One region of the Bradyrhizobium sp. Ken51 genome, then DNA from elsewhere that is predicted to be linked to it. Evidence: predicted binding sites of a transcription regulator. Region 1 holds the regulator's gene; each other region holds the start of a gene.

Region 1 (7,975 bases):
TACCGTCATCCAACGCGTCCTTTGTCGAGAGGATCCCAGCTGGGAGATCTCGATTCACGAGACGCCACGGTCATGCCATCACTCTCCCAGCTTGCGGACGCTTTCCCGTTCAAGACGTCATTTCCGGCACGGCTTATCCGCGCCTGGATGTTGCTGTCGCGCCGGGATTGCTCGCCGGCAGGGTTTTCCTGGATTGCCGTGGCCTTCACCTCCACAGAAAGGCAGCAACCATGAAGATGACCGGCAACACGATCCTCATTACCGGCGCCACCAGCGGCATCGGCCGCGCATTGGCCGAGGCTTTCCACGACCGCGGCAATCGCGTCATCGTTACCGGGCGACGGCAGTCCTTGCTCGATCAGATCACCGCTGAACGCCCGGGCCTGATCGGCCTGACGCTTGACCTCGCCGATCCCTCAAGCCTGCCGCGCTTCTCGGCCGAAATCCGAGCAAGCTTTCCCAGGCTCAACGTGCTGATCGCCAACGCTGGCATCTCGCGGCCGGAGGACATGACGGCAGACGGCTGGGACGCCGCGGACGCGGAAGCCATCGTCGCGACCAACATTCTGGGCGTGCTGCGCGTCACCGCGGCGATCCTGCCGCTCCTGAAAGGGCAACCGAACGCGACGATCATGGCGACCAGCTCGAACCTCGCCTTCGTGCCCGCGCTGACTTCCCGGCCTACTGTGCCAGCAAGACGTTCCTGCACTCCTGGCTTCAGTCGCTGCGGCGTCAGCTTCGCAAGATCCCCGTCGAAGTGCTGGAGCTCGCACCGCCCTATGTGCGGACCGAACTCACCGGCTCGCAACAGGCGAGCGATACGCGCGCGATGCCGCTTCCCGCCTATATCGCTGAGGTCATGCAATTGCTGGAGTCGCGGGTCCATCCCGGCGGCGAGGTGCTGGTCGCGCGCGATCGCGCCCGGCACTGGTCGAGCGCGACGGCCGCTACGAGGCCACCTTCGCGGCTATGAACCCGAGCTGACACAGCGTCCCGAAACAAGTTCGCCCGGGAACGGCTATCCATTCCCGGGCGATCAATACCTTACCGTCGCGAGGGCCTAGGCTAGTTCGGCACCGCAGCCTTCAGCGCCGGCTTGGCGGCGACGGCATTTGCGGTTTGGCCGTGCAGGAAGTCGTAGGCCGTATGCAGGGCCTTGTCGTCTTTCGCTTCCGGCGGGACATAGGACTGCGATCCGGTCTGCTCGGTGCCATCGGCCGCCTGGAGATGGCCGCGCATCTGGGACTCCGCCATGGTGTCCATCCGGCCCTTCAGCTCGGGCGGCACGTCCTGGAGGATCTCGATGTCGGGCGCGATGCCCTGGGCCTGGATCGAGCGGCCCGAGGGTGTGTAGTAGCGCGCCGTGGTCAGCGCCAGCGCGCCGTTGCCGGTGCCGAGCGGAATGATGGTCTGCACCGAGCCCTTGCCGAACGAGCGCGTACCGATCAGCGTGGCGCGCTTGTGGTCATGCAGCGCGCCGGCCACGATCTCCGAGGCCGAGGCCGAGCCGCCATTGACCAGAACCACCAGCGGCTTGCCCTTGGTGAGGTCGCCACCATGCGCGGTGAAGCGCTGGGTCTCTTCCGGATTGCGGCCGCGGGTCGAGACGACCTCGCCACGCTGCAGGAACGCGCTCGACACCGACACGGCCTGGTCGAGCAATCCGCCCGGATTGTTGCGCAGGTCCATCACGTAGCCCACCAGCTTCTCCGGCGGAACGTCCTTGGAGATCGATGCGATCGCCTTCTTCAGGCCATCGGTGGTCTGCTCGTTGAACGAGGTGACGCGGATATAGCCGATATCGCCATTCTCGACGTGGAAGCGCACTGGGCGCACATGGATGATCTCGCGCTTGATCGCGACGTCGAGCGGGGCGTCGGCCCCCTTGCGCACGATCGTGAGCTTGGTCTGGGTCTCGACCGGCCCCTTCATCTTGTTGACGGCCTGCTCGAGCGTCATGCCCTGCACGGCATCGCCATCGATCTTGCTGATGAGGTCGCCCGACATGATGCCGGCCTTGGACGCCGGCGTGTCGTCGATCGGCGAGACGACCTTGACCAGCCCCTCCTCCATCGTGACCTCGATACCGAGCCCGCCGAACTCGCCGGAGGTGGTCTCCTGCATCTCGGTCCAGGCCTTGTCGTTCATGTAGCGCGAGTGCGGATCGAGCGAGGTCACCATGCCGGTGATCGCGCCTTCGATCAGCTTGGCATTGTCGGGCTTCTCGACATAGCTCGCCTTCACCCGCTCGAACACTTCGCCGAACAAATTGAGTTTGGAATAGGCGTCATCCGCCCTCGCTGCCGCCCGTGCCGCCCATACGCCGCCATGCGGACTGGCTACCAAAAGGGTCAGACACGCTCCAGTGAGCGCGCCCAGTGGAAACAGCAGGGTTTTCCGCATGGATAGGCTGGCCTTTTTGCTTCGCGGTTCGGTGGGGCTGGGGAGCCGCCATCCAAATGGCGATCCAGCCTGCTTCTCACAATACCATTCCGGTTTCTTCAAGGCCGGGATGCCACGCCGGCGGGTACCCCGTAAAAATCCCTTCGTCCGGACCTAAACTTTCGGCAACGTTGCAGGACCCGGTATGAGCGCAGCGGGACGGCCGGCCGGCCCACGCCTTGCAGCCATGCCATTTTAGGATGGTTTTGGCGACGCGGACGGGTTAGGCGATGAGGTAAGGCTTCAAATTCTCGGGAGGATAACAATGAACGAAGCACCCCGCATCCAAGCGGAAAGGAACGTCGAGCTCGGCGCCAGCACCGAGCCGTTCCAGAATCTGCATGAATTCATCCGGAAAGCGCGTTCCAACCTCAACCAGAATGCCTGGGATTATATCGTCGGCGCAGCCGAGACCGAGACCACGATGCGTCGCAACCGCATGGCGCTGGACGAGATCGCCTTCCGCCCGCGCGTGCTGCGCGATGTCCGCAAGGTCACAGGTTCGGTCGAGCAGTTCGGCCGCAAGATGCGCCTGCCGGTGGTGCTCGCCCCCGTCGGCGCGCTCGAGATCTTCGACCCGGATGGTGCGGCGAGCGTAGCGCGCGCCTGCGGCACTTTCGGTGCAGCGCACATGCTCAGTTCGGTGTCCGAGCCCGGCCTCGAAAAGACCGCCGAAGCTGCGCCCGACGCCCTGCGCCTCTACCAGCTCTATGTGCGCGGCGACGACGCGTTCGTCGCCGACGTCGTCAGCCGGGCCGAGAAGAATGCCTATGCCGCCTTCTGCCTGACCGTCGACACCGCTCATTACAGCCGTCGCGAACGTGACATCGCCAAGCGCTACGTTCGCGAGAGCCGCCTGCGCGCCACCGGCGGCGATTACCAGAAGGGTCTGGAGTGGCGGACGGTGAAGATGATCAAGGACAAGTTCAAGATCCCGCTGATCCTCAAAGGCATCGCGACGCCGGAGGACGCGCTGATCGCGATCGATCACGGCGTCGAATGGATTTACGTCTCCAACCATGGCGGCCGTCAGCTCGATCACGGTCGCGGCGCCATGCATGTTCTGCCCGAGATTGTCGACGCCGTGAACGGCCGCGCCAAGATCATGGTCGATGGCGGTGTCTGTCGCGGCACCGACATCGTCAAGGCGATCGCGGCGGGCGCCGACCTCGTCGGCATCGGCCGGCTGCAATGCTGGGCGCTGGCGGCGGCCGGCGAAGCCGGCGTGGCGCGCATGCTGGAGCTGCTCGAGGACGAAGTGCTGCGCTGCCTCGGCCTCTTGGGTGCAACCTCGTTCGCCGAGGTCAACAAATCCTGCCTTCATCAGGCGACCGCAACCAACGCGCCCAGCGTGTTCAGCGCGTTTCCGCTGTTCGACCACGAGCCATATCGATACTGAATGAAAGGGTGCAGGTGACATCGCTCTCTCCCGGCAGCGCGGATGCGCTTCTGTTCGATCTCGGCCGCGTGGTGCTCGATATCGATTTCTCCAAGGCCATCGCCTGCTGGTCGGGACATGCCGGCTGCAAGCCCGAATCCCTCGTCGCGCGCTATGTGCGGGACAGCGAAGCCTATCGGTTGCACGAGATGGGGAAGATCAGCGATGAGGACTATTTCGCCTCATTGCGAGCCTCGCTCGGAATCGGCATTTCGGACGCGCAGTTCCTGGAAGGCTGGAACGCGATTTTCGCCGGCGAAATGCCTGACATCGCCGAGCTGCTGCCGCGGGCAGCGAAGCAGATGCCGCTCTACGCTTTCTCCAATACCAACCGGCCGCACGTGGACCATTTCTCAAGGGAATATGCCGACCTCCTCGGCCATTTCCGCGAGCTCTATTTGTCGTCCAGCATCGGCTTGCGCAAACCGGATGCGGAGGCCTTCGACCACGTCGTTGCAGCGATCGGCGTACCCGCCGGGCGCATCGTGTTCTTCGACGATCTTGCCGAAAACATCGAGGGAGCGCGGGCGCGCGGCTTGACGGCCGTGCATGTGACTTCGCCGCGTGACGTCGGGAACGCATTGAAGGCATTGGGCATTTGACGAGGAGCCCTTGTCGCGAAACCCACGGCGGCACGGCCCGACGGGACCAATTTTGAAGGAATTGAGGAACCCGATCACTTTGTGCATTTTTGTACAGAGTTCCGGGAACGGAATACCGCCTTCCGGACTCTTAGAGTCCGTTGGGACTTCTACGGACGGATGCATCATCGTGCTGGGCAAAACCTACCTCACCAAGCAAGCCTCTCTTCTTCTTGAATTCGCCAGGACAACTTCAGATTCGGACCTTTCCGCCAAGCTTGTGAGCAAGGCCGCCGACCTGAAATCCCAAGCCGATCCGCTACCCGACAAGGATCAAGGACCCAAGGCGCCCGACGTAACTCCCGGGCAGGCAGGGAGCTGATCGATACAGGCCGGGGGGCGCACGTCGTTCTCGTCTTACCATGACCACTATCCTGCCGATCTGTAACCTCCTTCGGATCATGGCGCGACGCGCTTGATCCCGGCTTCCGGAACAACATGAAGCGGCGGGAATGACTGCGCCCGTTCAGCCGTTTTTGCCTCCGCGCCCGCGCTCGGCTAGAAGACTTGCGGAACATTCGCCCGAACGTGCCGAGCAGGAGTTTTCGCCGTGGCCTTGATGCCGGTTTCTGACGCGCTTGCCGCAGTGCTGGCGGGTGCAGAGCCGCTGCCGGAAGACATGATTTCCCTCGACGAGGCCTACCATCGCGTGCTCGCGCGTGACGTCGCGGCGCGACGTACGCAGCCGCCGCAGGCGATGTCCGCGATGGACGGCTACGCGGTGCGCGCGGCCGATGCCGCGACGATCGATTCGGAGCTCACCGTCATCGGCGAAGTCGCGGCAGGCCGACCGTTCGCGGGGACGGTCGGCGCCGGCGAGGCCGTGCGGATCTTCACCGGCGGCGTCGTTCCCGGTGGCGCGGACGCCGTCGTGATCCAGGAGGACACGGTCGCCGCCGGCAAGCGTATCACGATCAAGGAAGCCGCGATCGCCGGACGGCACATCCGTCCCGCCGGCGTCGATTTCCGCGAGGGCGACGTGCTCCTGCGCAAGGGAAGCCGTCTCACCGAGCGCGACCTCGCGCTCGCCGCCGGGATGAACCATCCGCACCTTGCCGTTTTCAGGCGTCCGAAGGTCGCGATTCTCGCCACCGGCGACGAGCTGGTGATGCCGGGCACCACGCCCGGTCACGGCCAGATCGTCTATTCCAACGGCTACGCCCTGCACGCACTCGCCCGCAGGGAGGGCGCCGAGACCATCGACCTCGGTATTGCCGCCGACACGCTGGAGGCCACCACCGCCGGCATCCGCCGCGCCCGCGAGAGCGGCGCCGACATCCTGATCACGACCGGCGGCGCATCGGTCGGCGACCACGATCTGGTCCAGCAGGCACTGAGGGACGAAGGCATCGCGATGGCGTTCTGGAAAATCGCGATGCGGCCAGGCAAGCCGATGATGCACGGTCGGCTCGGCACAATGGGTGTGATCGGCCTGCCGGGCAATCCCGTGTCGTCCTACGTGTGCGCTTTCCTGTTCCTGGTGCCTCTGATTCGCGCCCTGTCTGGCCGTTCTGTGATTCACCATCGCCGTGAAAGCGCCGTGCTCGGCCGCGACGTCGGCGCCAACGACCAGCGCGAGGACTATCTGCGCGCGCATCTGGAGGAGCGTGACGACGGCACACGCGTCGTTCTTCCCGTCAACCATCAGGATTCTTCGCTGCTTGCGAATCTCGCTGCAGCACAGGTACTTCTCGTGCGCGCTCCGTTTGCGCCGAAGGCCGAAGCCGGCACGGCTTGCGAAGTATTGCGGCTCCCCGTCTGAGCGCCTCGGCAACGCGCGTTCCGCGAACTTTGCTCTGTTCACGGTAAATTAAGCAGTTGCGGAACATGTATCGAACATATAGTGTCCGTTCATGATTTGTTTCGAGCATGTAGCGGCATATAGCCGAATTCAGCGTCTCGGAATCGGACGACATCAACCGGGGGACTTTGGTCGAGATGTTAACGCGCAAACAATACGAGCTTCTGCGGTTCATCAGTGAACGTCTGAAGGAAAGTGGCGTGCCGCCTTCCTTCGACGAGATGAAGGATGCGCTCGACCTGCGCTCGAAGTCGGGCATCCATCGCCTGATCACGGCGCTCGAGGAGCGTGGCTTCATCCGACGCCTGCCCAACCGCGCCCGTGCGATTGAAGTCATTAAGCTGCCGGAGCTCCAGGCAGCCGCAGGCAGCCGGCGCGGCTTCACGCCGAGCGTCATCGAGGGCAATCTCGGCAAGGTGCGTGCGAGCTCCAGCCTGCCGGCTGACGAGGGCGAGCGTCCCGTTGCGGTGCCGGTGATGGGCCGCATCGCGGCCGGCACGCCGATCGAGGCGTTGCAGACCCGCAGCCATACCATCAGCGTACCGCCTGACATGCTCGGCTCGGGCGAGCATTACGCGCTCGAAGTGCGCGGCGATTCCATGGTCGAGGCCGGCATTCTTGACGGCGACATGGCACTGATCCAGCGCAACGAGAGCGCCGATACCGGCGACATCGTGGTGGCGCTGATCGACGACGAGGAAGCGACGCTGAAGCGCTTCCGCCGTCGCGGTGCATCGATCGCGCTCGAGCCCGCCAACGCGGCCTATGAGGTCCGCATCCTGCCGCCCAACCGGGTGAAGATTCAGGGCAAGCTGATCGGGCTTTACCGGAAGTACTGATACCGGAAGTGCTTCATACCGGAAGTGCTTGGCGCCTCGCGCGCTTCCACCGGCATCGCCGGTCAGAGATTGGAGCGGATCATCGTCCGCTCCGGCTGGATAGTCGTTCTGGTTCTGCACAGACTATCCGGCCCCTCCTCCGGGGCTGGCTCCTCACGACGCCAACGAAACAGCACGGCTTCAAACAGCACCGCTTCGCGGCTCAAGTGTTCGAGGAAACACCGGCCAGCGATCAAGTTCGACCGCTGCAGCCAAGCCGGCAATATTCGCGCATGCGCCTCCCGAATGCATCGCAACGGGCTTTGTTCCTATTGAATTCGGGAAAGATAATGTGATCGCGGCTTGCAGAAGCCAGCCGCAGATTTGCCCATAACCAAGCAGAGCGTTCGTGCTTCCACTCTGATAGAGGCCTGCGCCTCGATAAGAGACGCGGGTAGCTATCCCAGCATGAGGAGCACCCGATGTGTGACTACAGCCTGCATGCCGTCGCGTCGCGCCCCGCCGAAGTCGGCGAGACGATCGTCACGACAAGCTTCCGCGGCACCTCGACGCGCGGCTTCGCCTCCGCAGCCGATCCGTCTGTTGCCGTCTGCCTGCTGCCAGGAACGGAGCTCGCCTTCGCCGACGACGTCCGCTACGACAATCGCTGGATCTGGACACGCACGATCAATTCCCGCGTGGGTAAGTTCGGCAAGATGGATCCGCACATTCCCGACCGCCATCATGACGCGATCGAATTCCCCGACGGTAAATATGTGCTGGTGACGCAGCTCGTCGAAGGCCAGCGCGCGACCGTGCTGCAGCTGCCGGTAAC
Region 2 (7,975 bases), on a different contig from region 1:
CCTTCCCTCCAACCTGCAAACATGGATATCTCGAATGCGACGATTGACGATCCTGGCGTCGGCCGCGGCAGCCGCACTGGCCGCAGGTTCGACCGCGCTAGCCTTCACTCCCAGCCCTCACCCCGCCATGTCCGACGGCCTCACCGAAGTCAGCGGCGGCTGCGGGCCCGGCTGGCACCTGACGGCCAACGGCCTGTGCCGGCGGAACATCGTGCCCTATGCCCATCCACCCTATGCCTATGCGGCGCGTCCCTATCCGGGGGCTTGTTGGTGGACCAGCACGCCATTCGGCGCGCGGAGGGTCTGCGCATGGTGAGACCTGTACAGCTGCGGGAGCTGCGACGCGCGATCGCGGCCATCATCGCCGCGTTGGTCGCGGTATCGTCCGCGGGCGCCGCGTCCGCCGAGCAACCGCGACAGGAGGTACGCCAAGCGTGCACCGCGGACATGCGCGCGCTGTGCTCTGGCATCATGCCGGGAGGCGGCCGCGTCAAGCAGTGCATGATCGAGCATTTCGACCAGCTATCGGATGGCTGCAAGAGCGCGCTGAAGCAGGCGCAGGCGTCGAAGCCATAGAGCGTGGTCTCGCGAGAGTGCGCGTGGGGCTCGCAGACGCGATAAGTGCCTGCGGGCCTTGCGGTGTCGCACGATATAGCGGCGAGGCCGGCAACCGCATGTTTGCCGACGACCGGCAGCTGTGGTCTGGTCGGCCAACGGGACGCTTCGGGGATTCGCTGCTGATGGCGCAGGACGCTCACACCGCAACATCATGGCCGCTATTCCGCTCGCTGGCGTCCTATTCGCTGCCTGGCGACCTCATGGCCGGCCTGACGCTCGCGGCGATCGCGATTCCCGAGCAGATGGCGACGGCGCGGCTCGGCGGCTTCGCCCCGCAGATCGGCTTCTTCGCCTTCATGGCGGGGTCGCTCGGCTTTGCGATGCTCGGCGGCAACCGTTTCCTGTCCTGCGGCGCCGATTCCACGATCACGCCGATTTTCGCCGGCGGGCTGGCGGCGCTGGCCGCCGCGGGCTCGCCTGAGTATCAGGGATTCGCGATCGCGCTGGCGCTGATGGTCGGCGCGATGATGCTGGCTGGCGGCGCTTTCCGCCTCGGCGGCATCGCCAATCTCTTGTCCGTGCCAGTCATGGTCGGCTTCCTCGCCGGCATCTCCGTCCACATCATCGTGTCGCAACTGCCGGGCGTGCTGGGCCTGGACTCGCCGAGCGGGCCGACGCTCGATCGCATCGGCGTGCTCGCAAGCGAACTCGGCCGCACCAATCCGTTCACGCTATGCATCGGCTTCGGTGTGCTGGCCGTGGTCTTCGTCGCCGAGAAGATCAGCGCAAAAATTCCGGGCGCGCTGATCGGGCTCGTCGCAGCGACCCTGGCCACGATCGCGCTCGGCCTCGAGAGCAAGGGCGTCAATGTCGTCGGCCTCGTGCCGGGCACGCTGCCGCGGCCGACCTTCCCCGAGCTTGCACCGGAGCAATGGGTCCGCCTCGTGCCGCTCGCCTTTGTTATCACGGTCGTGGTGATGGTGCAGACTGCGGCGACGACGCGCTCGTTCCCGTCCGATCCCGACAAGCCGGCCGATGTCGATCGCGATTTTCTCGGCGCGGGCGCCGGCAGCGTGCTGTCGGGCCTGTTCGGCGCATTTCCGGTCAATGCCAGCCCGCCGCGGACGGGCATTGTCGCCGAGACCGGCGGACAATCGCAGCTCACGGGCCTCGCCGCGGCTGCGATCGTGCTGGCGCTGCTCGCGTTCGGAACGGGATTGCTGCAGCACGTTCCGGACGCAGCCCTCGGCGGCATCCTGCTGTTCGTCGCGCTGCGCATCATCCGCGTGAAGCAGATCGTCACGATCTATCGCCAATCCCCGAGCGAATTCCTGCTGATCGTCGCCACCGCCGCGCTGATCATCGTGCTGCCGATCCAGCAGGGTGCGTTCCTCGGCATCGTGCTGTCGCTGCTCCACGGCATCTGGAGCACGACGCGCGCGCGGCTGGTCGAGTTCGAGCGCGTGCCGGGCACCACGATCTGGTGGCCGGCGCATCCGCACATCGCCGGCGAGCGAATCGCCGGCGTCGCCGTGATCGGGCTGCAGGCGCCGCTGTCCTTTCTGAATGCGCCGGGCTTCCGCAGCGACGTAGCCAAGGTGCTCGGCACGACGCCGCCGCAGTTGCTGGTGCTGGAGGCGAGCGGCATGGTCGAGATCGACTTTACCGCCGCGCAGATCCTGCTCGAAATGTTCAGGGCGTGCAGCGAACAGGGCATCACGGTCGCGCTGGCCCGGCTGGAATCGGTGCGTGCGCAGGACGCGTTCGAGCGGTTCAGGCTGTTCGAGGCGTTGCCCCGGGAGAACGTCTTCCACAGCGTCGACGAGGCCGTGCGCAAGCTGGCGAAATAACTGCGCTCACTGCACCAATGTCGGGTGATCGCGCTGCACGGTTTCACGGACCCAGCTGGCATGGATCGCGCGGAACAGGATCTGCGCCGTCTTGAGGTCGTTCGCCTTCATGCAGAGATCGATGATGCGACGGACTGCGTCGTCGCGCATCAGTCCATCCGATATCTTCATCGCGATTTCCATCGCGACTTTCGCCGCGCGTTCGTAGCGCTCGCTGTCGCGCTTGTCGTTGCGCGCGGACCCTGCCGCGCTCGCCGCAGCGGCGTCACAGATCGCACGGATGCGCTCGGCGGCCTCGATATCGCCGAGCGGCCGTTCGATCGCTTCGTCCCAGATGTCCTGACGCGTCTTGCGCGCGAACCACTGCATTGCCTGCTCCGTGGTGAGGGAGCGAGCATAAACGGCGGCCACGCCGCGCGCTACGCCTCCGGTACGATCTTGCCGGGATTGAAGATGTTCTGCGGATCGAGCGCCTTTTTCAGCGCCCGCATCGCCTCGATCGCCTCGGGGCCGAGTTCTGCCGCAAGATATTTCTGCTTGCCCTGGCCTATGCCGTGCTCGCCGGTGCAGGTGCCGTCCATCGCCTGCGCGCGCTCGACCAGCCGATGCATGAACTCCTCGCCACGCGCCATCTCGTCGGCATCGTTGGTGTCGCAGACCAGCGAACAGTGGAAATTGCCGTCGCCGACATGGCCGACGATCGGCGACAACAGGTTGAGACGCTTGAGATCTTCCTCGGTCTCGCCGACGCATTCGGCAAGCCGCGAGATCGGCACGCAGACGTCGGTCGCGACCACGCCGATGCTGTCGCCGGGCCGCAGCGCCTTGACCGACCAGTAGGCGTCGTGCCGCGCCTGCCACAGTTTTGTGCGATCCTCCGGCTTGGTGGTCCAGGAGAAATCGCCGCCGCCGTACTCCCCGGCGATCTCGGCGAAGGCCTTGGACTGCTCGGCGACCTCGATCTCGCTGCCGTGGAATTCCATCAGCAGCAGCGGCGTTTCCGGCAGGGTCAACTTCGAATAGGCGTTGCAAGCCCGCACCTGCGCGGCGTTGAGCAACTCGATGCGCGCCACGGGAATGCCTGTCTGGATCGCCAGGATCACGGCCTGACACGCCCCATGCACGGTCTCGAACGACACCGCACCGGCCGCGATCGTATCGGGGATGCCGCGCAGGCGGATGGTCAATTCGGAGATGATGCCGAGCGTGCCCTCGGCGCCGACGAACAGATGCGTCAGGTCGTAGCCGGCGGATGATTTCTTCGCACGCGTGCCGGTCGTGATGATCTCGCCGTCGCCGCGGACCACTTTCAGCGCCAGCACACTGTCGCGCATGGTGCCGTAGCGCACCGCGTTGGTGCCGGAGGCGCGGGTCGAGGCCATGCCGCCGAGCGAGGCGTCGGCGCCGGGGTCGATCGGGAAGAACAGGCCCTGATCGCGGAGATGCTCGTTGAGCGCCTTGCGGGTGACCCCAGGCTGAATCACGCAGTCGAGGTCCTCGGCATGCACCGCGAGCACCTTGTTCATGTCGCGCAGATCGATGCAGATTCCGCCGGCGGGTGCGTTGACCTGGCCCTCGAGCGAGGTGCCGGTGCCGAAGGCGATGACGGGCACGCCGTTTTTCGCGCAGATCCGCACCACGTCCTGGATGTCGGCGGTCTCCTGCGCCATCACCACGCCGTCCGGCGGCTGGTTCACGATCCATGTGGTGGTATGGCCGTGCTGCTCACGGACGGCTTGCGACGTGATGAGGCGGTTGCCGAACCGTGCGGCAAGCTGCTCCAGCGCGCTCGCGAGGGCTTTCGGTGCCGGCCGCGGCGGATTATTGGTGATGGTCGTACCCACGGACGTTCCTCCCGACGAGACGAACCGTGGCAAAGGACATCTCACCGGTCAAGTCAAGCGACCGGCCGCATAGCTGGGGAAGGAAATATGCCGGAGACTGCCGCCACAGCGACCAACGCCGTGCCGTTCCGCGCCTCGATCATGCAGATCGAGCCGCAATGGATCGACTACAACGGCCACCTCAACATGGCTTATTACAACGTGATGTTCGACCGCGCGATCGACCAGATGTGGCTGACGCTCGGGATCGGGCCGGGCTACATGAAAGAGCGGGGCGGCTCGACCTTCACCGCCGAATGCCACGTGCGGTATTTGCGCGAAATCAACCTCGGCGATCCCGTGCAGGTCTCGGTCTGGCTGCTGGAAGCCGACGACAAGCGGCTGCACACATTCCAGGAGCTGCGGCACGCGACCGAGGGTTGGCTGTCAGCCACGTCGGAGAACATGTCGCTTCACATCGACATGGGCTCACGAAAGGTGGCGGCTTTTCCGCCAGACATAAGCGAGCGCATTGCAGCGGTGGTCAAGGCCCACAGTGCCGCGCAGCGGCCCGAGGGCATCGGCCGCAACGTGGCGATGCCCTCGAAGCGGTAAGCGCGCTAGACCCTGTTACGGCCGCGGGCCAGTCCAACAACGGCCGAGACCAGGAACAGCACGACCGCGATGAAGAAGATGATCTTGGCGATTTCGATTGACGCGCCGGCGAGGCCGCCAAAGCCCAGGATACCGGCGATCAAGGCGATAACCAGAAACGTCACAACCCAGCTAAGCATGATCCGAACCTCTGTTTCGATGTCTGTCTGCGATCGGCGACTGACGCGCCTCACTTGCAGAACCAATCGCCAACTCGGAACAATGGTTCCGGCCCGCTGGTGCCGGAAATTCGCCTGACCCGCAGGAACAAATTGGCTTTCCGCGCACGTGGAAAACCCCCGACCGCGGCCCTATATAGGGACCAATCCCTGTTAAGAAGGCTCCCCTTTCACCACCCCGCGGTGCCAACGTGGGGCAAATGATTCGCATGACCGAGCCGAGCAAGATCACGTCCCAAAGCGTCCCCGACCACCAGCCGGCGGCCGGCGGCATCGCCGCGCGTGCGCGGGCCTCGGTAGGCCCGCAATACCTGTCCGGGCTCAATCCGGAGCAGCGCGAGGCTGTGGAGACGCTGGACGGCCCGGTTCTGGTGCTGGCCGGCGCCGGCACCGGGAAGACCCGCGTGCTGACCACGCGCATCGCCCATATCCTGAGCCAGGGCCGCGCCCGCCCCTCCGAGATCCTGTCGGTGACCTTCACCAACAAGGCCGCGCGCGAGATGAAGCACCGGCTCGGTCAGATGCTCGGCCATGCGGTCGAAGGCATGCCGTGGCTCGGCACCTTCCACTCCATCGGCGGACGCATCCTGCGCACCCACGCCGAACTGGCGCAGCTCAAGTCGAACTTCACCGTGCTCGACGTCGACGATCAGGTGCGGCTCCTGAAGCAGCTGCTGCAAGCCGACAACATCGACGACAAGCGCTGGCCCGCGCGCATGCTGGCCGGGCTGATCGACGGCTGGAAGAACCGCGGCCTGACGCCGTCGCAGGTGCCCTCGGGCGAAGCCGCCGTCTTCGCCAACGGCAAGGGCGGCAAGCTCTATGCGAGCTACCAGGAGCGGCTGAAGATTTTGAACGCCGCCGATTTCGGCGATCTGCTGCTCGAGGACATCCGCATCTTCCGCGAGCACCCGGATATCCTGCGGCAGTACCAGCAGCGCTTCAAATTCATTCTGGTCGATGAGTATCAAGACACCAACGTCGCGCAGTATCTGTGGCTGCGGCTGCTGTCGCAGGCGCCATCGAAGCCAACCTCGCCCACTGTCATTCCGGGGCGGCTCGAAGAGCCGAACCCGGAATCCGGAGATGAGTCCTCAGCTCGAGATTCCGGGTCTGCGCCTTCGGCGCATCCCGGAATGACGGCTGTCCCTGTAGGCCCCACCAAAAACATCTGCTGCGTCGGCGACGACGACCAGTCGATCTATGGCTGGCGCGGGGCGGAGGTCGACAACATCCTGCGCTTCGACCATGATTTCCCCGGCGCCAAGGTCATCCGCCTCGAGCGCAACTACCGTTCGACCGGCCACATCCTCGCCGCCGCCTCGCACCTGATCGCCCACAACGAGGGCCGGCTCGGCAAGACGCTGCGCACCGAGGACCATGACGGCGAGAAGGTCACGGTGACAGGCTCGTGGGATTCGGAAGAGGAAGCCCGCGGCATCGGCGAGGAGATCGAGCAGATCCAGCGCCAGGGCGACAAGCTCAACGAGATCGCGATCCTGGTGCGCGCGTCCTACCAGATGCGCGAGTTCGAAGACCGCTTCGTCACGCTCGGCCTGCCCTATCGCGTCATCGGCGGCCCGCGCTTCTACGAGCGCGCCGAAATCCGCGACGCGCTGGCTTATCTGCGCGTCATCAATTCACCGGCCGACGATCTCGCCTTCGAGCGCATCGTCAACACGCCCAAGCGCGGCTTGGGCGACGCCACCGTGCAGATGCTGCACGACCACGCCCGCAAGCGCCGCATTCCGCTGTTCGAGGCGGCGCGCGCGGTGGTCGAGACCGATGAGCTGAAGCCGAAGGCGCGCGGGTCCTTGCGCGACGTCGTCGCCCAGTTCGACCGCTGGCGCGCCCAGCGCGAGGTCACGTCGCACACGGATCTCGCCCAGATCGTGCTCGACGAGAGCGGCTACACCGAGATGTGGCAGAAGGACCGTTCGGCGGACGCCGCGGGCCGGCTCGAAAACCTCAAGGAGCTGGTGCGCTCGATGGAGGAGTTCGAGAATCTGCAAGGGTTTTTGGAGCACATCTCGCTGGTGATGGACCGCGACAGCGGCGCCGATGAGGACGCGGTGTCGCTGATGACGCTGCATTCGGCCAAGGGCCTGGAATTCGACAACGTGTTCCTGCCCGGCTGGGAGGAAGGCCTGTTTCCGAGCCAGCGCACGCTGGACGAACAGGGCCGCGCCGGACTCGAGGAAGAGCGCCGGCTCGGCCATGTCGGCCTGACCCGCGCCCGCCGCCGCGCGAAAATCTATTTTGCCACCAACCGCCGGATCCATGGCACCTGGTCGACCACGATCCCGTCGCGCTTCCTCGACGAACTGCCGGCGGCCAATGTCGAGATCACGGAATCCAAGGGCGGCTCGGCCTGGGGCGGCACCGGCGGCTACGGCGCCTCCCGCTTCGACGACATGGAAGCGTTCGGCTCCACCTATTCGACCCCGGGCTGGCAGCGCGCCCAGGCCAATCGCAATCGCGGCGGCGGTGGGGGCGGCAATGGCGGCCGCGGCAGCTTCGAGGAACAGGCCTCGTCGTTTTCGTCCCAGTCATCCTCGCCCGATTTCGGCAGCTTCTCCTCGCGCCGCCGCGGGCCGCTGACGATCGAGGGCGAGCTGGTGGCCAAATCCACCGGCACGACCTCGGAATTCTCCCTCTCAGACCGGGTCTTCCACCAGAAATTCGGCTATGGCCGCGTCACCAAGATCGACGGCAACAAGCTCACCATCGCCTTCGACAAGGCGGGGGAAAAGAAGGTCGTGGATAGTTTTGTGCAGCGGGCGTGAGGCCCCTGCCCTGTGTGGCGGTGGCGTTACGCTGCCGTTTCTTCCTTCTACGCCCCTTGACCACCGCGAACTTCCCCGTATCAGATGCGGCCATGGTTCGGGGCTCCATCACACTGATCGTACTG
Region 3 (7,975 bases), on a different contig from region 1:
GTCTCGACCTCGACCAGGGGCGAGGTCCGCGAGGCCGTGGATCACGCGCTGGAGATTCTGGACAAGGGTGAGGCCCGCGTTGCCGAGCGCGACGCCGACGGCAAGTGGAAGGTCAATCAATGGCTGAAGAAGGCGGTGCTGCTCTCGTTCCGCCTCAACGACATGGGCGCCATTCCCGGCGGCCCCGGCAAGGCGACCTGGTGGGACAAGGTGCCCTCGAAGTTCGACGGCTGGGGCGAGAACCGCTTTCGCGACGCCGGTTTCCGCGCCGTCCCCGGCTCCATCGTGCGCCGCTCCGCCTTCATCGCCCGCAACGTCGTGCTGATGCCGTCCTTCGTCAATCTCGGCGCCTATGTCGATGAATCCACCATGATCGACACCTGGTCGACGGTCGGCTCCTGCGCGCAGATCGGCAAGCGCGTGCACATCTCCGGCGGCGTCGGCATCGGCGGCGTGCTCGAGCCGCTGCAGGCCGAGCCCGTGATCATCGAGGACGATTGCTTCATCGGCGCGCGCTCCGAGGTCGCCGAAGGCGTGATCGTGCGCAAGGGCGCGGTGCTGTCGATGGGCGTGTTCCTGGGTGCCTCGACCAAGATCGTCGATCGCGACACCGGCGAGATCTTCCTCGGCGAAGTGCCGGAATATTCGGTCGTCGTTCCCGGCGCGCTGCCCGGCAAGCCCATGAAGAATGGCCAGATTGGCCCGAGCACCGCCTGCGCCGTCATCGTCAAGCGCGTCGACGAGCGCACGCGCTCCAAGACGAGCATCAACGAGCTGCTGCGGGATTGATCCGTCGATCGTCGCCCCGGCCTAGTGCGCAATGCGCACGGGGGCCGGGACGACACCAAGGGTCCATCGAACCCGCCCTCCCCCTATCGCGACCAACATTCGGGCGACCTCTCCCGCCCGGAGCCTTTGGCATGGACTGGACCTGGTATCTGTTCCGCTTCGACGGCCGCATCAACCGCGCGCTGCTGTGGCAGGCTCTGCTCATCGTCATGGTGCTGGCGGCGCTGCTCGGGATGATCGACCAGGCCATCAAGGTGCTGAACGGGGCCGCAACTTTCGCCTTCAACTTCAATTTCGACTTCGATTTCGGTGTCGACGACATCTTCAACGCGGTCGATCCCAGGGCCTATCGTCAGCTGGCTACGACCGATCGCGCGACCCTCGTCCTCAAAGTGTTCGGCAATTTGCTATTCCTGTGGATCTATCTCGCGACCGCGACCAAGCGGCTGCACGATCGCGACCGGAGCGGCTGGTGGCTGGTTCCGTTCTTCGTCGTGCCCGCGTTGTTCGACCAGTTCTCGGACCTGCTGCCCACCGAATCAAACTGGGTTCTTGCCCTCGCCTGGGCCGTGCACATTCCGTGGTTTTGGGGCCTCGTGGAAATGTTCATTGTGCCCGGCACCTCCGGCGACAACCGGTTCGGCCCCGATCCACTGGCCGACGTTGAAGATGGCTCCGCGCCCGCCTCCCCTGCGGCAAAAAGCTGGGACCAGCAGAGCGAGATCGAATTTGTCCCGCCCAGTGCTAGCCCACCCGGCGGCATGCATGTTAAGCGGGGCGCATGACCGATGCTCTCTCGATTGCCCGCGATCTCATCCGCTGCCCCTCGGTAACTCCGGCCGATGCCGGTGCGCTGGGTGTGCTCGAACATGTCCTCAACGCGGCAGGCTTCACATGCCACCGCGTCACCTTCAGCGAGCCCGGCACCGCCGACGTCGACAATCTCTATGCGCGGATCGGCACTGACGGGCCGCACATCACCTTCGCCGGCCACACCGACGTGGTGCCGCCGGGCGACGAAAGCGCCTGGAGCGTCGGCGCGTTCTCCGGCGAGGTGAAGGACGGCTTTCTGCACGGCCGCGGCGCGGTCGACATGAAAGGCGGCATCGCCTGCTCGGTTGCCGCGGTGCTGGAGCATCTCGCCGCGAACGACGGCAAGCCGCGCGCGGACGGACAGGGCTCGATCTCGTTCCTGATCACCGGCGACGAGGAAGACGTCTCCATCAACGGCACCATCAAGCTGCTGAAGTGGGCGGCGGAGCGCGGCGAGAAATTCGACCATTGCGTGCTCGGCGAGCCCTCCAATGTCGAGACCCTCGGCGACACCATCAAGGTCGGCCGCCGCGGCTCGCAATCCGGCACGCTGTACGTCGACGGCGTGCAGGGCCACGTCGCCTATCCGCACCGCGCCGCCAATCCGGTGCCTGATATCTCGCGGCTGATCGTGGCCATCTCGGACGAGCCGCTCGACCATGGCAGCGCGCAATTCCAGGCTTCCAATCTCGAATTCACCTCGGTCGACGTCGGCAACACCGCCAACAACGTCATCCCGGGACAGGCCCGCGCAAAGTTCAACATCCGCTACAACGACAACCACACCCAGGCGAGCCTGCGCGAGCTGGTCGAGACGCGGCTGACAAAAGCCTGCGGCAACCGCATCCGCGCCCGCATCGTCTGGGAGCCCTCGAACTCGAACGTGTTCGTGACCAAGCCCGGCCCGTTCACCGAACTCGCGGTGTCCGCGATCGAGGAGGTGACGGGCCGCAAGCCGGAGCTGTCGACCTCAGGCGGCACCTCGGATGCGCGCTTCATCTCGAGCTATTGCCCGGTGATCGAATTCGGCCTGGTCGGCCAGACCATGCACCAGGTCGACGAACGCGTACCGGTGGGGGATCTGGATCAGCTGACGAAGGTGTATCGCGGGATCTTGGCGAGGTATTTTGGGTAGGCTCTTCTGCCCGCCCAAACTCCGCTGTCATCGCCCGACTTGATCGGGCGATCCAGTATTCCAGAGACGGCAGCGACTGAGCCGAGAGGCCGCGGCGTACTGGATGCCCCGGTCAAGCCGGGGCATGACAGTGGTGGATGTAGCGAGAGCGCGCGCCCTCACCCCAATCAATAATCCACCTGCATCAGATACAGCCCGTCCGGCGGGGCGACGATGCCGCAGGCGGCGCGGTTGCGGGCTGCGAGCGCGGCCGAGAGATCGTCGGCGGTCCAGCGGCCTTCGCCGACCCACATCAGCGACCCCACCATCGAGCGCACCTGGCTGTGCAGGAACGAGCGCGCCGAAGTGAGAATCGTGATCTCGCGCCCGTCGCGCAGCACGTCGAGCTGATCGAGCGTCTTCTCCGGCGACCTGGCCTGGCACTCGGTGTCGCGGAAGGTGGTGAAATCGTGCTTGCCGAGCAGGCGCTGTGCCGCCGCATGCATCGCATCGGCGTCGAGCCGGCGCGGCACGCGCCAGGCGTGGCCGGCATCGAGCGCGAGATTGGCGCGGGTGTTGACGATGCGGTAGCGGTAGTGGCGCTTCACGGCCGAGAAGCGCGCCTCGAACGTTTCAGGCACGATGTCCGCTTCGAGCACCGCCACCGGATGCGGACGCAGATGCGCGTTCAAGCCGTCGCGAAAACGGCCCGGCGGAAACTGCTTGTCGATATCGACATGCGCGACCTGGCCGCGCGCGTGCACGCCGGCATCGGTGCGGCCCGCACCGTGCACACGCGCATCCGCGCCGGTCATCGCCTTGACGGCAGCCTCCAAAGCGCCTTGCACCGAGGGCAGCGTCTCCTGCACCTGCCAGCCGAAGAACGGCGCGCCGTCATATTCGATGATGAGCTTGTAGCGGGGCATCAGGCCAGCCGCATCGGCGGCTTGAGCGGCACGCCGCGCAGGAAGTCCGCGGCCTGCATGCGTGCCTTGCCTTCGCGCTGAAGCTCGATAAGGCGGATTGCGCCATCGCCGCAGGCGATGGTGAGGTGATCGTCGAGCACCTCGCCGGGTGCGCCCGCGCCTTTTGCCAGCTCGCAGCGCAGGATCTTCACCCGCGCATTCTCAAGCTCGGCCCAGGCGCCGGGAAACGGCGACAGGCCGTGGATATGGCGCAGCACCTTGCGCGCGGGCCTGGTCCAGTCGATCCGCGCTTCGGCCTTGTCGATCTTGGCGGCATAGGTGACGCCGTCCTCGCTCTGCTTTTTGAGCTGGAGCCCGCCGCGGTCGAGCGCGGCCATGGCGCGCACCATCAGATCGGCACCGAGCCGGGACAGACGATCGTGCAGATCCGCCGCGGTCATGTTGTCCGTGATCGCGAGCCGTTCCGCCATGGCGACGTCGCCGGTGTCGAGGCCAACATCCATCTTCATCACCATCACGCCGCTCTCGGCATCGCCGGCCATGATTGCGCGGTTGATGGGAGCGGCACCGCGCCAGCGTGGCAGCAGCGAGGCGTGCAGATTGTAGCAGCCGAGCTTTGGCGCATCGAGGATCACCTGCGGCAGGATCATGCCATAGGCGACGACGACCGCCGCATCGGCGTCGAAGGCACGAAATTCTTCCAGCGCCTCCGGCGTTTTCAACGTCTTCGGCGTCAGCACGGGAATGCCAAGCTTTCGCGCGGCCTCTTCCACCGGGGTCGGCTGCAATTGCAGGCCGCGGCGGCCGCCGGGCTTCGGCGCGCGCGTATACACGGCCGCGATCTCGTGGCCATGCGCGACGAGCTCGAGCAGCGTCGGCACGGAGAAATCGGGCGTGCCCATGAAGATCAGGCGGAGGGGCATGTGGCGGCGCTCGGTAAGGCTTGTTTCTCCGTCATGCCCGGGCTTGTCCCGGGCATCCACGGTCTTGGCGACAAAGCAAGCAAGGCGTGGATGGCCGGGTCAAGCCCGGCCATGACGGTGAGAAAGAACCTACTCACTCCGCGCGCTTGGCGGCTTTCTCGAACTTCTTCAGCACGCGGTCGCGCTTGAGCTTTGACAGATAGTCGACGAACAGCACGCCGTTGAGATGGTCGATCTCGTGCTGGATGCAGGTGGCGTAGAGGCCTTCAGCATCCTCCTCGTGCACCTTGCCGTCGAGATCCATGTAGCGCACCCGCACCTTCGCGGGGCGCTCGACCTCCTCGTAATATTCGGGGATCGACAGGCAGCCTTCCTCGTAGACCGACAGGTCCTCCGAGGAGGCGATGATTTCCGGATTGATGAAGACGCGCGGCTCGGGCTTGGTCTCGCCGTCCTGATCGGGCTTGGCGAGGTCCATGGTGATCAGCCGCAACGGCTGCGCGATCTGGATCGCCGCGAGCCCGATGCCGGGCGCGTCATACATGGTCTCGAACATGTCGTCGGCAAGCTTGCGGATCTCCGGCGTGACCTTCTCGATCGGCTTGGAGACCAGACGCAGCTGCTTGTCGGGCAGGATGATGATTTCTCTGAGGGCCATGGCCGCGATTTAAGCCGCGCGTTCGATGCGGTCAATCCGGCCGGGAACCCTGTTAACCCTCCACTAACCATAAAACTTCGGGTTTCGTTAACCATAAAAATTAACAGGGCGTTTACCATAAATGTTCGCTATTCGTTCGTGCCCCCAAGCGAATCGGCTAGAAGCAGGGGCATGAACGAGATCATTTTCATGCTCGGCGACTGGCCGGTGCGCACCGTGGACGCGCTGATCGGCTTCGGCGCCCTGGTCCTCATCCTGATGGTGGTGATCGCAGTCGTGATCGCGCGCTCCGGGCGGCGCGGCGCGGAACTCGCGATGGCCAACGCGATCCGCGCCGACGAACTCGAGGAGCGCATCAGCCAGATGTTGCATGCCCAGAGCGAGGCTTCGGGGCGCGTCGACGCCATGACCCAGACGCTGGCCGGCCGCCAGGCCGACATGGCACGCGCGGTCAACGAGCGGCTGGATTCGGTGACCCACCGGGTCGGCCAATCCATGGAGCACACCACCCGCAACACCATGGAGAGCCTGCGCGCGCTGCACGAGCGGCTCGGCATCATCGACAGCGCGCACAAGAACCTCACCGACCTCACCACACAGGTGACGACCCTGCGCGACGTGCTCGCCAACAAGCAGTCGCGCGGCGCCTTCGGTCAGGCGCGGATGGAGGCGATCGTCCAGGACGGTCTGCCGAAGGGCGCCTACGAGTTCCAGTTCACGCTTTCGACCGGCAAGCGCCCGGACTGCGTCGTGTTCCTGCCCGACCAGCGGCCACTCTGCATCGACGCGAAATTTCCGCTGGAAGCGATGACCGCGCTGCATGACGCGCGCACCGACGAGGAAAAGAGGATCGCCACGCAGCGGCTGCGCGGCGACGTCATGAAGCATGTCAGCGACATTGCCGAAAAATATCTCGTCGCCGGCGAGACCCAGGACATGGCGCTGATGTTCGTGCCGTCGGAATCGGTCTACGCTGAGATCCATGACGGTTTCGACGACGTGATCCAGAAGGCGTATCGCGCCCGCGTCGTGCTGGTGTCGCCGTCGCTACTGATGCTGGCGATCCAGGTGATGCAGCAGATCATGAAGGACGCGCGCATGCGCGATGCCGCCGACCAGATCCGCACCGAAGTGATCAAGCTCGGCGACGACCTCGGCCGCCTGCGCGACCGCGTGCTGAAATTGCAGAAGCACTTTGCCGACGCCAACGAGGACGTGCGGCAGGTGCTGATCTCCGCCGACAAGATCGAGAAGCGCGCCGGACGCATCGAAGAACTCGATTTCAGCAAGAGCGATGCACCGGAAGCGCCGCATCTCGTGGCCACCGGTGCTGCCGAGTTGTTCCCGAGGAAGCTTCAGGCGGGGGAGTAGAATATAGAACACACTGTCGTCGCCCGGCTTGACCGGGCGACCCAGTATCCCAGAGGCGGCAGATGGGCGGGCGCTGCTACTACGTGTACATTCTCGCCAGCAAGATGGGCGGCACGCTTTACATTGGCGTAACGAACGATCTCATCCGCCGTGTGGCCGAACACGAATTGCAGTTAGTCGAGAGCTTCACGAAGGAATATGACGTTGTGAAGCTAGTCTATTTCGAGCAATTCGATGATCCCGAGAATGCGATAAAACGCGAGAAGCGCCTGAAAAAATGGAAGCGCGCCTGGAAGATTGCGCTGATCGAGAAGGATAATCCTGATTGGAACGATCTCTATGCGGGGATCGCGGGTCCTCCATAACTCCCGCCTCTGGGATACTGGGTCGCCCGGTCAAGCCGGGCGACGACACCTCACTTGTGGCGGCCAGAATCTGCTAACACCCTGCCATGACCGCACCCGACGCGACCTCCCCTGCCGGCTCCGGCACGGCCCCCACCTCCTGGCGTGACAGCCTTGCCGTTTACCTGCAACCGCGGGTGCTGATCGTGCTGTTCCTCGGCTTCTCGTCCGGGCTGCCGCTGGCGTTGTCGGGCTCGACACTGCTGGTGTGGATGCGGGAATCCGGCGTCGATCTCAAGACCATCGGGCTGTTTGCGCTGGTCGGCACGCCCTACACGCTGAAATTCCTGTGGGCGCCGCTGGTGGATGCGATGCATGTTCCGCTGTTCACGCGCGCGTTCGGGCGGCGACGCGGCTGGTTGCTGTTCTCGCAATTGCTGCTGATCGTCGCCATCCTGCTGCTGGCGCTGACCGATCCCGCGCGCTCGCCGTTCTATGTCGCGCTCGGCGCCTTGCTGGTGGCGACGGCCTCGTCGACGCAGGACATCGTGGTCGACGCCTTCCGGGTCGAGAGCCTGCCGGAGAGCGAGCAGGCCGCCGGGATGGCGTCCTATGTCGCGGCCTATCGCATCGGCATGCTGGTCTCGACCGCCGGCGCGCTGTTCATCGTCTCGGGCTTCGAGAGCACCGGCATCACCCGCACCTCGGCCTGGATGTGGGGCTATGTGGTGATGGCGGCGATGGTGCTGATCGGGACGATCACAGCGCTGGTCGCGACCGAGCCGGAGCAGTCGGTGCGGGCGGAAGCCGCGACGCAGACGCAGACCGCGTTCGCGCGCGTGCTGCACGCGGCGATCGGCGCCTTCTCCGAATTCCTGACGCGCAAAGACGCGCTCGCCGCGCTCGCCTTCGTCGTGCTGTTCAAATTCACCGACGCCTTCTCCGGCACGATGACCGCGCCGTTCGTGATCGACCTCGGCTTCTCCCGCAACGACTACGCGGCGATCGTGAAGGGCGTGGGCCTCGCTGCGACGCTG
Region 4 (7,975 bases), on a different contig from region 1:
GGCACGTCGTACTGGGTCAAGCTGGTCGAGCAATCGCTCGCGGCATCGTAAGGTCAAGCCGAAAGCACACATGAAAAGAGCCCGTGCACCGCACGGGCCCTTTGTCTTCGAGCGACGTGATCGGCTCAGAAGATCCGCGAGAAGATCACGTACAGCGTACCCGACAACAGGATGGCGACGGGCAAGGTCAGCACCCAGGCCATCACCATGTTCCTGATGGTGGCGACCTGAAGACCCGAACCGTTCGCGGCCATGGTGCCGGCGACGCCGGACGACAGCACGTGGGTGGTCGAGACCGGCAGGCCGAACACGTCGGCGGCGCCGATCGTGGCGGCGGCGACGAGCTCGGCGGAAGCGCCCTGCGCGTAGGTGAGGTGAGTCTTGCCGATCTTCTCACCGACGGTCACGACGATGCGCTTCCAGCCGATCATGGTGCCGAGGCCGAGCGCGATGGCGACCGCGACCTTCACCCAGGTCGGGATGAACTTGGTCGCGCTGTCGAGTCCGCCCTTGTAGGCGTTCAAGGTCGCGACCTCTTGCTTGCTGAGGTCGTTTTCCTTGTCCTTCATCAGGAAGCGGATCGCTTCCGAGGTCAGGTACATGTCGTTGCGGGTGTTGCCGACGACTTCCGCCGGCACCTTGTTCAGCGAACCGTATTTCGCGACCTGCTCGCCGACATCCTTCACCAGCACTGAGAGCGAAGGATAGGTGCCTTCGCTGATGTGATGCGAGGTGACGTACTGCGTCACCGCAGGACGGGGATCGCCGATGATCGCATGGCCCGCGCCCTTGGCCGCAACCACCTTGGAGGCGGCTTCCGAGATCTTCGCGAACTGGGCGACTTGCGACTCCGGCAATGCGCGGTTGAGCGCATAGGCCGTCGGCACGGTACCGATCAGGATCAGCATGATCAGGCCCATGCCCTTCTGGCCGTCGTTCGAACCGTGGGCGAAGCTGACACCGGTGCAGGTCAGGATCAGCAGGCCGCGAATCCAGATCGGCGGAGCTTTGTTACCCTCAGGGGCGGCATAGAGCGCCGGGTTCTTGACGATCAGCTTGAGCAGCAGCAGCAGGCCGGCGGCGCAGACGAAGCCGACCAGCGGCGACAGCAGGAGCGCATAGCCGATCTCCGTGGCCTTGCCCCAGTCCACGCCCGAGGTGCCGTCGCGGCCGCGCATCAGCGCGTTTGCGACGCCGACGCCGATGATCGAGCCGATCAGCGTGTGCGAGGAGGAGGCCGGCAGGCCGAAATACCAGGTGCCGAGGTTCCAAAGGATTGCGGCGATCAGTAGCGCGAACACCATCGCGAAACCGGCGCTGGAGCCGACCTGAAGGATCAACTCGACCGGCAGCAGCGAGACGATGCCGAAGGCCACGGCGCCAGACGAGAGTAGCACGCCGAGGAAGTTGAAGAAGCCCGACCACATCACCGCGACTTCGGCCGGCAGCGAATGGGTGTAGATAACGGTGGCCACCGCGTTGGCGGTGTCGTGGAAGCCGTTGACGAATTCGAAGCCGAGCGCGATCAGGAGCGCGACAAACAAGAGGATGTAGGGCAGGTAGCTCGTGACACGCGTGCCGGTCGCATCGACATCCGAATAGATGCTGTAGGCCACATAGAGCAGGCCCGCGGCGAGGATGCCGAAGAACAGGATCATCGTGAGCGGGTTGAAGCCCTTGTCGAGATTTGGCCGCGAGGCCGGCTGGATCGGCGCGGGATCGGCTACTGCGCGGTCGAATGCTACATCGGTCATGTCAGGACGCCCCTTAACTTTCAGGTAAGGGTATTGTCCGCGATGGATTTGAAGGCTGGATGACAAGCAGCGGTTGAAAGCCGATTTCCGCCGCTATTTACGCCGCCCGCGCGGCTTTCTTCTGCAAACCGGCGACGATCTTCAGGTCTTCGACAAAGCGCTGATATTCCAGCACCTTGGCTTCCGGATCGGGCAACCGTAGCAGATAGGACGGGTGCACCGTCACCAGCGCCTTGTGACCGTCAGGAAGATCGATCAGCCGGCCGCGGGTCTTGCCGATCGGGGTGATCTTGCCGAACACGCTCTGCGCGGCGGTCGCGCCCATCGCTACGATGAGATCGGGCTGGATGACGGAGACTTCCCGCTCATACCACTGTCGGCAGGCCTTTATCTCCGGCGTATTCGGCTTCTGATGCAGGCGGATTTTGCCGCGCGGCACGAATTTGAAGTGTTTCACCGCGTTGGTGACATAGACCTTCTTGCGGTCGACGCCGGCCTCCTGCAGTGCCCGGTCGAGCATCTGGCCGGCCGGACCGACGAAGGGATGGCCGGCGAGGTCTTCCTTGTCGCCGGGCTGTTCGCCGACCAGCATGATATTGGCGGATTTCGGACCTTCGCCGAACACGGTCTGGGTCGCGTCCTTGTAGAGATGGCAGGCGCGGCAGTGGGCGGCCTCCTCGCGGAGCGCTTCGAGATCGTCGGTAGCGGTCTTGCGTTTCATCGGAGCCTCCGGCCGCTTTTGAGGCTTGTGCGGATCGGTTGCGGCATTGGCGATCATGGCGCCGGTCATGCGTTCGGCATCCTCGATCAGAGGCTTAATGATCGAAGCCTCGGGCAGGTTCCTCCAATATTTCTTCGGCATCTCCGTTTGCATCGCCTTCACCTTCAGGCGGGCCGGATTGAAGATGCTGGCATAGTAGCGCCGCCAGGTTTCCTCCAGCCGGTCTTCGCTCGGCGCCTCGCTCTTGCTGACGCCTGATGTGAACGAGAGCGCATGGCCATCCCAATGCGCGCACAGATCCGGCGTCAGGATCGACCAGGGCATGTCGGCAAAGCGCTTGGCGAAGAACGGCGCGGCGAGCTCGACGATATGATGCTCCGGCTCGAACCACGCAACGTAGTGGGCTTCGCGTTCCCTGCCGATCTCGCGGAAGCGCACGAAGGCATGCATCTTGTGCTCGTCGCGGTAGATCGCCTTTGCCATGACCGTGACTTGCGCGACATCGGCATCGGTCGCGACCTCGATGAGGTCGTGATTGTCCTTCAGCCGAAACAGCAGGCGATAGAGGATGGCGAAACGCTCGGGATCGCGATGCAGGATCGCGGCCTTGGCGAGCTCGACGAATTTTGCAGGCACGTTGAAGGTGCCGTCGCCACCGGCCGGCAGCGGAGACGGCGAGGGCGGCGCGAACAGCTCCGCTTCGCCGCCCCGCACGGCCCAGGTGATGTCGGCCGGCTTCATTTGGTGAAGCACGAGGCTACGCGCGGCTTTGCGCCAGCCATCGAAATCGGTTTCGTTCTCGAGGGTGATGTACTGCATCAGAAGCCAAATCCCAGTTGTGTTGCCTTCGGCTTGAACCGTTCGATCAGCCGTGCCTCGTCGAGACGATGCGGCGTGGGCCGGTGATCGCTGAGGACGATGAACGGCAGCGCTTTATTCCGGGGCACATGCAGCCGCGCGAGATCGGCGACGCGGATCGTGGTCGTGCGGCGCGCCGCGATGATGCGCTCGACCGCTTTGGTGCCGAAGCCTGGCACGCGCAACAATTCCTCGCGGCTGGCGCGGTTGACGTCGAGCGGGAAGCGGTCGCGGTGGCGCAGCGCCCAGGCGAGTTTTGGATCGATGTCGAGCGGCAGCATCGCGCTGTCGTCGATGATCTCGCCGACGTCGAAGCCGTAGAACCGCATCAGCCAGTCGGCCTGGTAGAGACGGTGCTCGCGCAGCAAGGGCGGCGCGCGCAGAGGCAGCGCGCGGCTGGCGTCGGGGATCGGGCTGAACGCGGAATAATAGACGCGCCTCAGCCGGTATGAACCGTAGAGATTGGCGCTGGTGTGAAGGATGGTGTGGTCGGAGGCCGCGTCGGCGCCGACGATCATCTGCGTGCTTTGGCCAGCCGGCGCGAAGCGCTGCGGCTTGGCTTTCGTCTTCGCGCTGCGGCTTTCCTCGGCCTCGTCCAGCTTCAGCCGCAGCCGGCCCATGGTACGGCGGATCGCGCGCACGTCCTTCTCGGGCGCGAATTGCTGCAGGCTCGTCTCCTGCGGCATTTCGATGTTGATGGAGAGACGGTCGGCATATTTGCCGGCCTCGGAGATCAATGCATCGTCAGCCTCGGGGATCGTCTTGAGATGGATGTAGCCGCGGAAGTGATGCTCCTCCCGTAGTTTGCGCGCGACGCTCACCACCTGCTCCATGGTGTAGTCGGGGTTGCGGATGATGCCGGAGGAGAGAAACAGCCCTTCGATGTAATTGCGCCGGTAAAAGTCGAGCGTCAGCTTGACCACTTCGTCGATGGTGAAGCGGGCACGCGGCACGTTGGAGGAGGCCCTGTTGACGCAATAGAGGCAGTCGTAATTGCAGGCGTTGGTCAGCAGCACCTTGAGCAGCGAGATACAGCGGCCGTCCGGCGCGTAGGAATGGCAGATACCCATGCCGGGCGCGGTCGAGCCCATGCCCTTGCCGTCGCTGGAAGCCCGCCGCTCGGTGCCGCTGGAGGCGCAGGACGCATCATACTTGGCAGCGTCCGCCAGGATTTCCAGCTTGCGTTGCACGTCCATATTGGAATCCCTTTGATTCAGCTCATGAATCCCGAGGCCCGCCAATTCGATTGACTCCCGGGGCGTCGTTAGCTTTATATTAGAACATATCATGAACAAATGAGCTAGCCGCTGGTTCTCTTTTTGAGAGCCACCGGCAATCACCCTTGAGGAGCGGCGTATATGAGCGGCGCACGAACAAGCGCGCTTGCAGCCTTGCGCGGCCAGATCGAGCGCATCGAGATGGCGGAGGTCGTGCATCATCGCGACCGCGTCGCGCTGGGCCACCGCGAGGCCGACAGCGCGCTGAAGGGCGGGCTCGCGCGCGCGGCAATCCACGAGGTGTTTTGCGAGGGACGTCAGGGCGCGGCCGCGACGGGCTTTGTCACCGGACTTGCGGGGCGCGTGACGACACGCAAGCCGCTGCTGTGGGTGCGGCAGGATTTTTCAGAAATTGAAACCGGCGCGCTGTCGATGAGCGGGCTCGCCGAGATCGGCCTCGATCCGCGCCGCATGGTGATGGTGCGCGCCGCCGACGTGGAGAGTGCACTGCGCACGTCGGCCGATGCGCTCGCCTGCGACGCGCTGGGCGCCGTCGTGCTCGAGCTCTGGGGTGAGACCAGGCAGTTCGATCTCGTGGCGAGCCGCAAGCTGACACTGGCTGCGCAGTCTTCGGGCGTGACTGGCCTGTTGCTGCGGATGGCCGCGCAACCTTTGCCCTCGACCGCCGAGACCAGATGGATGCTTCGCGCGGCGCATTCGCCGCCGGGGGCGGTGTGGAGTGCCTGGGGCGCGCCGCGCTTCGATGCCGAGCTCCTGCGCAATCGTCATGGCCCGTGCGGCCGGTGGATCATGGAATGGAAATGTGATGAGTGCCAGTTCTCTGAATCGTCGGCGTGTTCTCAGCCTGTGGCTGCCGCGCCTGCCCATCGATCGGATCCAGCGGTTCTTCGGCAACGTCGGGCTGGGTAGAACCAATGATCCGAGCATTGTCGTCATCAAGGACAGCAACGCGCTGGTGATCCATGCGCTGGACGAGGCCGCCGAGCGCCTCGGTCTGTATATCGGCCAGCCCCTGGCCAATGCCCGGGCGATGTGTCCGGATCTAAAGGTGTTCGACGCCGATGCCGTGGCCGATGCCAAGACGATTAGCGACATCGCCGACTGGTGCGACCGCTTCACGCCGCTGGTGGCGCTCGATCCGCCGCACGGGCTGTTCCTCGACATCACCGGCTGCGCGCATCTGTTCGGCGGCGAGGCTGCGCTGTTGCAAACCCTTGTCCGTGCCCTCGACCGCCAGGGCTTTGCCGTCAGCGCGGCGATCGCCGGCACCTCGGTCTGCGCGCGTACGCTGACGCGGCAATCTTCAGGGACCATCGTTGCCGATGGTGGGGAGGCGGCGGCAATCAGCCGATTTCCGGTGTCCGCGCTTGGTGCGGGTGAGGCCATCAGCACCGGCCTGCGACGCGCCGGCCTGAAAACCATCGGCGATGTCGCCTCGCGCACGCCGAGCGAAATCACGGCGCGGTTCGGCGCGCGGTTCTCCACGCTGCTCGCGCATGCGCTGGGGCAGGGCGATGCGCCGATCAATCCACGAAAGCCGCTGCCCGATTACATCGTGGAGAAACGCTTTGCCGAGCCGATCGCGACCGACACCATGATCGCGATGACGCTGTCGCGCCTCGCGGACACGTTGATCGCGTCGATGGAGAAGCAGGGCAAGGGCGCGCGACGGCTGGAGGCCACCTTCTTCCGTACCGACGGCGCGGTGCGTGCGATCATGGTCGAGACCGGACGTCCCGTGACGCAAAGCAAAGTCATCGACCGGCTGTTCCGCGAGCGTCTCGATGCGCTTGCCGATCCGCTCGATCCCGGCTTCGGCTTCGACATGGTGCGGCTGTCGGCAAGCCGCACCGAGATCGTGGTGCAAGAGCAGCGCGATCTCGACGCCCATGTCCACGACAATGATGAGCTTGCCGCGCTGATCGACCGCATCGCCGCGCGCATCGGCGGAAAGCGCGTCGTCGTGCATCTGCCTGAGGATACCCATATCCCCGAATGTGCGGTGCTGGCCGCGCCGGCACAACATCATCTCGCCGTGGCCATGCAGGCCGAATGGCCTGCGCGCACCGAGACCGAGCCGCCATTGCGTCCGTTGCGGCTGTTCGACAAGCCTGAGCCGATCAATGTGCCGTTCGCGACCGTGCCCGACGGGCCGCCGCATCAATTCACCTGGCGTCGCGCGCTGCATGCGGTGGTGCGGGTGGAAGGCCCCGAGCGCATCGCCATGGAATGGTGGCGGCAGGACGGCAAGCAACTGACGCGGGACTATTTCCGTATCGAGGATGCCGAGGGCCTTCGCTTCTGGATCTTTCGCGACGGTCTTTACGAGGGGGAGTGCTTCGACGGCGACGGCAAGCCCGTTCCTCCCGGTTGGTATGTGCACGGTCTCTTCGCATGAACACGCCCGCCTATGCCGAGATCGGCATCACCACGAATTTCTCCTTCCTGCGCGGCGGCTCGGATCCGCGCGCCTATGTGCATCAGGCCAGCATCCTCGGCATTCCCGCGATCGGTATCGCCGACCACAACACGCTCGCCGGCGTGGTGCGGGCCTACAAGGAGCTCGACAATGACGAGGTGCTGCACAAGCCAAAACTGCTGATCGGCACGCGCATCGTCTTCATCGATGGTACGCCCGATATTCTGGTCTATCCGCGCGACCGCGCCGCCTATGGCCGGCTGTGTCAGCTTCTCACCAGGGGCAAGCGCGGCGACGACATCACGCGGATCGCGAAGGGCGAATGCCATCTCACCTTCGCCGACCTCCTTGCGTTTTCCGAAGGCCAGCTCCTGATCCTGACGCTGCCGCATCGCTTCGATACGGCGCAAGCGCAGGACACCCTCGCCAAGCTGAAGGCAAGTCGCGCCGAGGGCGTGTGGCTGGCGGCGAGCCTGGTCTATCGCGGCGACGACCGCCGTCGCCTCGCGCAGCTCGATGATCTCGCCGCAAAAGCAAAAGTGCCGCTGCTCGCGACCAACGAGGTGCTCTATCACCATCCCGCGCGCCGTCTCCTCCAGGACGTGCTGACCTGCATCCGGGAGAAAACCACGATCGAGGCAGTCGGCCGGAAGCTGGAAGCCAATGCAGAGCGGTTTCTGAAGACGCCCAGGGAGATGGCGCGGCTGTTCCGCGATTTTCCCGAGGCTATCGCGGAGACCATGCGCTTTACGGACAAGATCACCTTCTCGCTCGATCAGCTCAAATACCAGTATCCGGATGAGCCGGTGCCGCCGGGGAAGACCGCGCAAGGGCATCTGGAGGATCTGACCTGGGCCGGTGTCGACAAATATTTCGGCGGCAAGATCGACGACAAGCTGCGCGCCACCCTGAAGAAAGAACTCGCGTTGATCGCCGAGCTGAAATACGCGCATTACTTTCTCACCGTGCACGACATCGTGCATTA

Evidence for each region. The regulator LexA, encoded in region 1, represses DNA repair genes until DNA is damaged. The targets are predictions, from matches to a motif close to TGTTCNNNNTGTGTTCNG.
Region 2: the regulator LexA is predicted to act here: its motif matches at 5,083-5,100, upstream of AC0L27_RS11700 (ATP-dependent helicase).
Region 3: the regulator LexA is predicted to act here: its motif matches at 5,346-5,363, upstream of AC0L27_RS36175 (DNA recombination protein RmuC).
Region 4: the regulator LexA is predicted to act here: its motif matches at 4,610-4,627, upstream of AC0L27_RS01540 (ImuA family protein).

What each region holds. Positions count from the first base shown of each region.
Region 1 covers NZ_JBVVPB010000034.1:46,173-54,147, forward strand. The annotation lists partial or broken gene AC0L27_RS34815 (SDR family oxidoreductase) at 237-973, shown strand; gene AC0L27_RS34820 (S41 family peptidase) at 1,066-2,403, opposite strand; gene AC0L27_RS34825 (alpha-hydroxy acid oxidase) at 2,708-3,841, shown strand; gene AC0L27_RS34830 (HAD family hydrolase) at 3,850-4,482, shown strand; gene AC0L27_RS34835 (hypothetical protein) at 4,652-4,843, shown strand; gene AC0L27_RS34840 (molybdopterin molybdotransferase MoeA) at 5,072-6,283, shown strand; gene lexA (transcriptional repressor LexA) at 6,460-7,161, shown strand; gene AC0L27_RS34850 (hypothetical protein) at 7,623-7,975, shown strand, end outside.
Region 2 covers NZ_JBVVPB010000005.1:115,876-123,850, reverse strand. The annotation lists gene AC0L27_RS11735 (GCG_CRPN prefix-to-repeats domain-containing protein) at 35-316, shown strand; gene AC0L27_RS11730 (hypothetical protein) at 310-576, shown strand; gene AC0L27_RS11725 (SulP family inorganic anion transporter) at 741-2,408, shown strand; gene AC0L27_RS11720 (hypothetical protein) at 2,415-2,777, opposite strand; gene AC0L27_RS11715 (FAD-binding oxidoreductase) at 2,828-4,252, opposite strand; gene AC0L27_RS11710 (thioesterase family protein) at 4,340-4,846, shown strand; gene AC0L27_RS11705 (DUF1328 domain-containing protein) at 4,852-5,025, opposite strand; gene AC0L27_RS11700 (ATP-dependent helicase) at 5,265-7,850, shown strand; gene AC0L27_RS11695 (hypothetical protein) at 7,943-7,975, shown strand, end outside.
Region 3 covers NZ_JBVVPB010000039.1:25,749-33,723, forward strand. The annotation lists gene dapD (2,3,4,5-tetrahydropyridine-2,6-dicarboxylate N-succinyltransferase) at 1-789, shown strand, start outside; gene AC0L27_RS36150 (DUF805 domain-containing protein) at 921-1,574, shown strand; gene dapE (succinyl-diaminopimelate desuccinylase) at 1,571-2,737, shown strand; gene truA (tRNA pseudouridine(38-40) synthase TruA) at 2,905-3,642, opposite strand; gene fmt (methionyl-tRNA formyltransferase) at 3,642-4,565, opposite strand; gene def (peptide deformylase) at 4,699-5,223, opposite strand; gene AC0L27_RS36175 (DNA recombination protein RmuC) at 5,395-6,594, shown strand; gene AC0L27_RS36180 (GIY-YIG nuclease family protein) at 6,657-6,959, shown strand; gene AC0L27_RS36185 (AmpG family muropeptide MFS transporter) at 7,046-7,975, shown strand, end outside.
Region 4 covers NZ_JBVVPB010000001.1:346,303-354,277, reverse strand. The annotation lists gene AC0L27_RS01560 (M20 aminoacylase family protein) at 1-51, shown strand, start outside; gene AC0L27_RS01555 (inorganic phosphate transporter) at 126-1,754, opposite strand; gene AC0L27_RS01550 (UdgX family uracil-DNA binding protein) at 1,852-3,294, opposite strand; gene AC0L27_RS01545 (putative DNA modification/repair radical SAM protein) at 3,294-4,529, opposite strand; gene AC0L27_RS01540 (ImuA family protein) at 4,692-5,480, shown strand; gene AC0L27_RS01535 (Y-family DNA polymerase) at 5,377-6,969, shown strand; gene AC0L27_RS01530 (error-prone DNA polymerase) at 6,966-7,975, shown strand, end outside.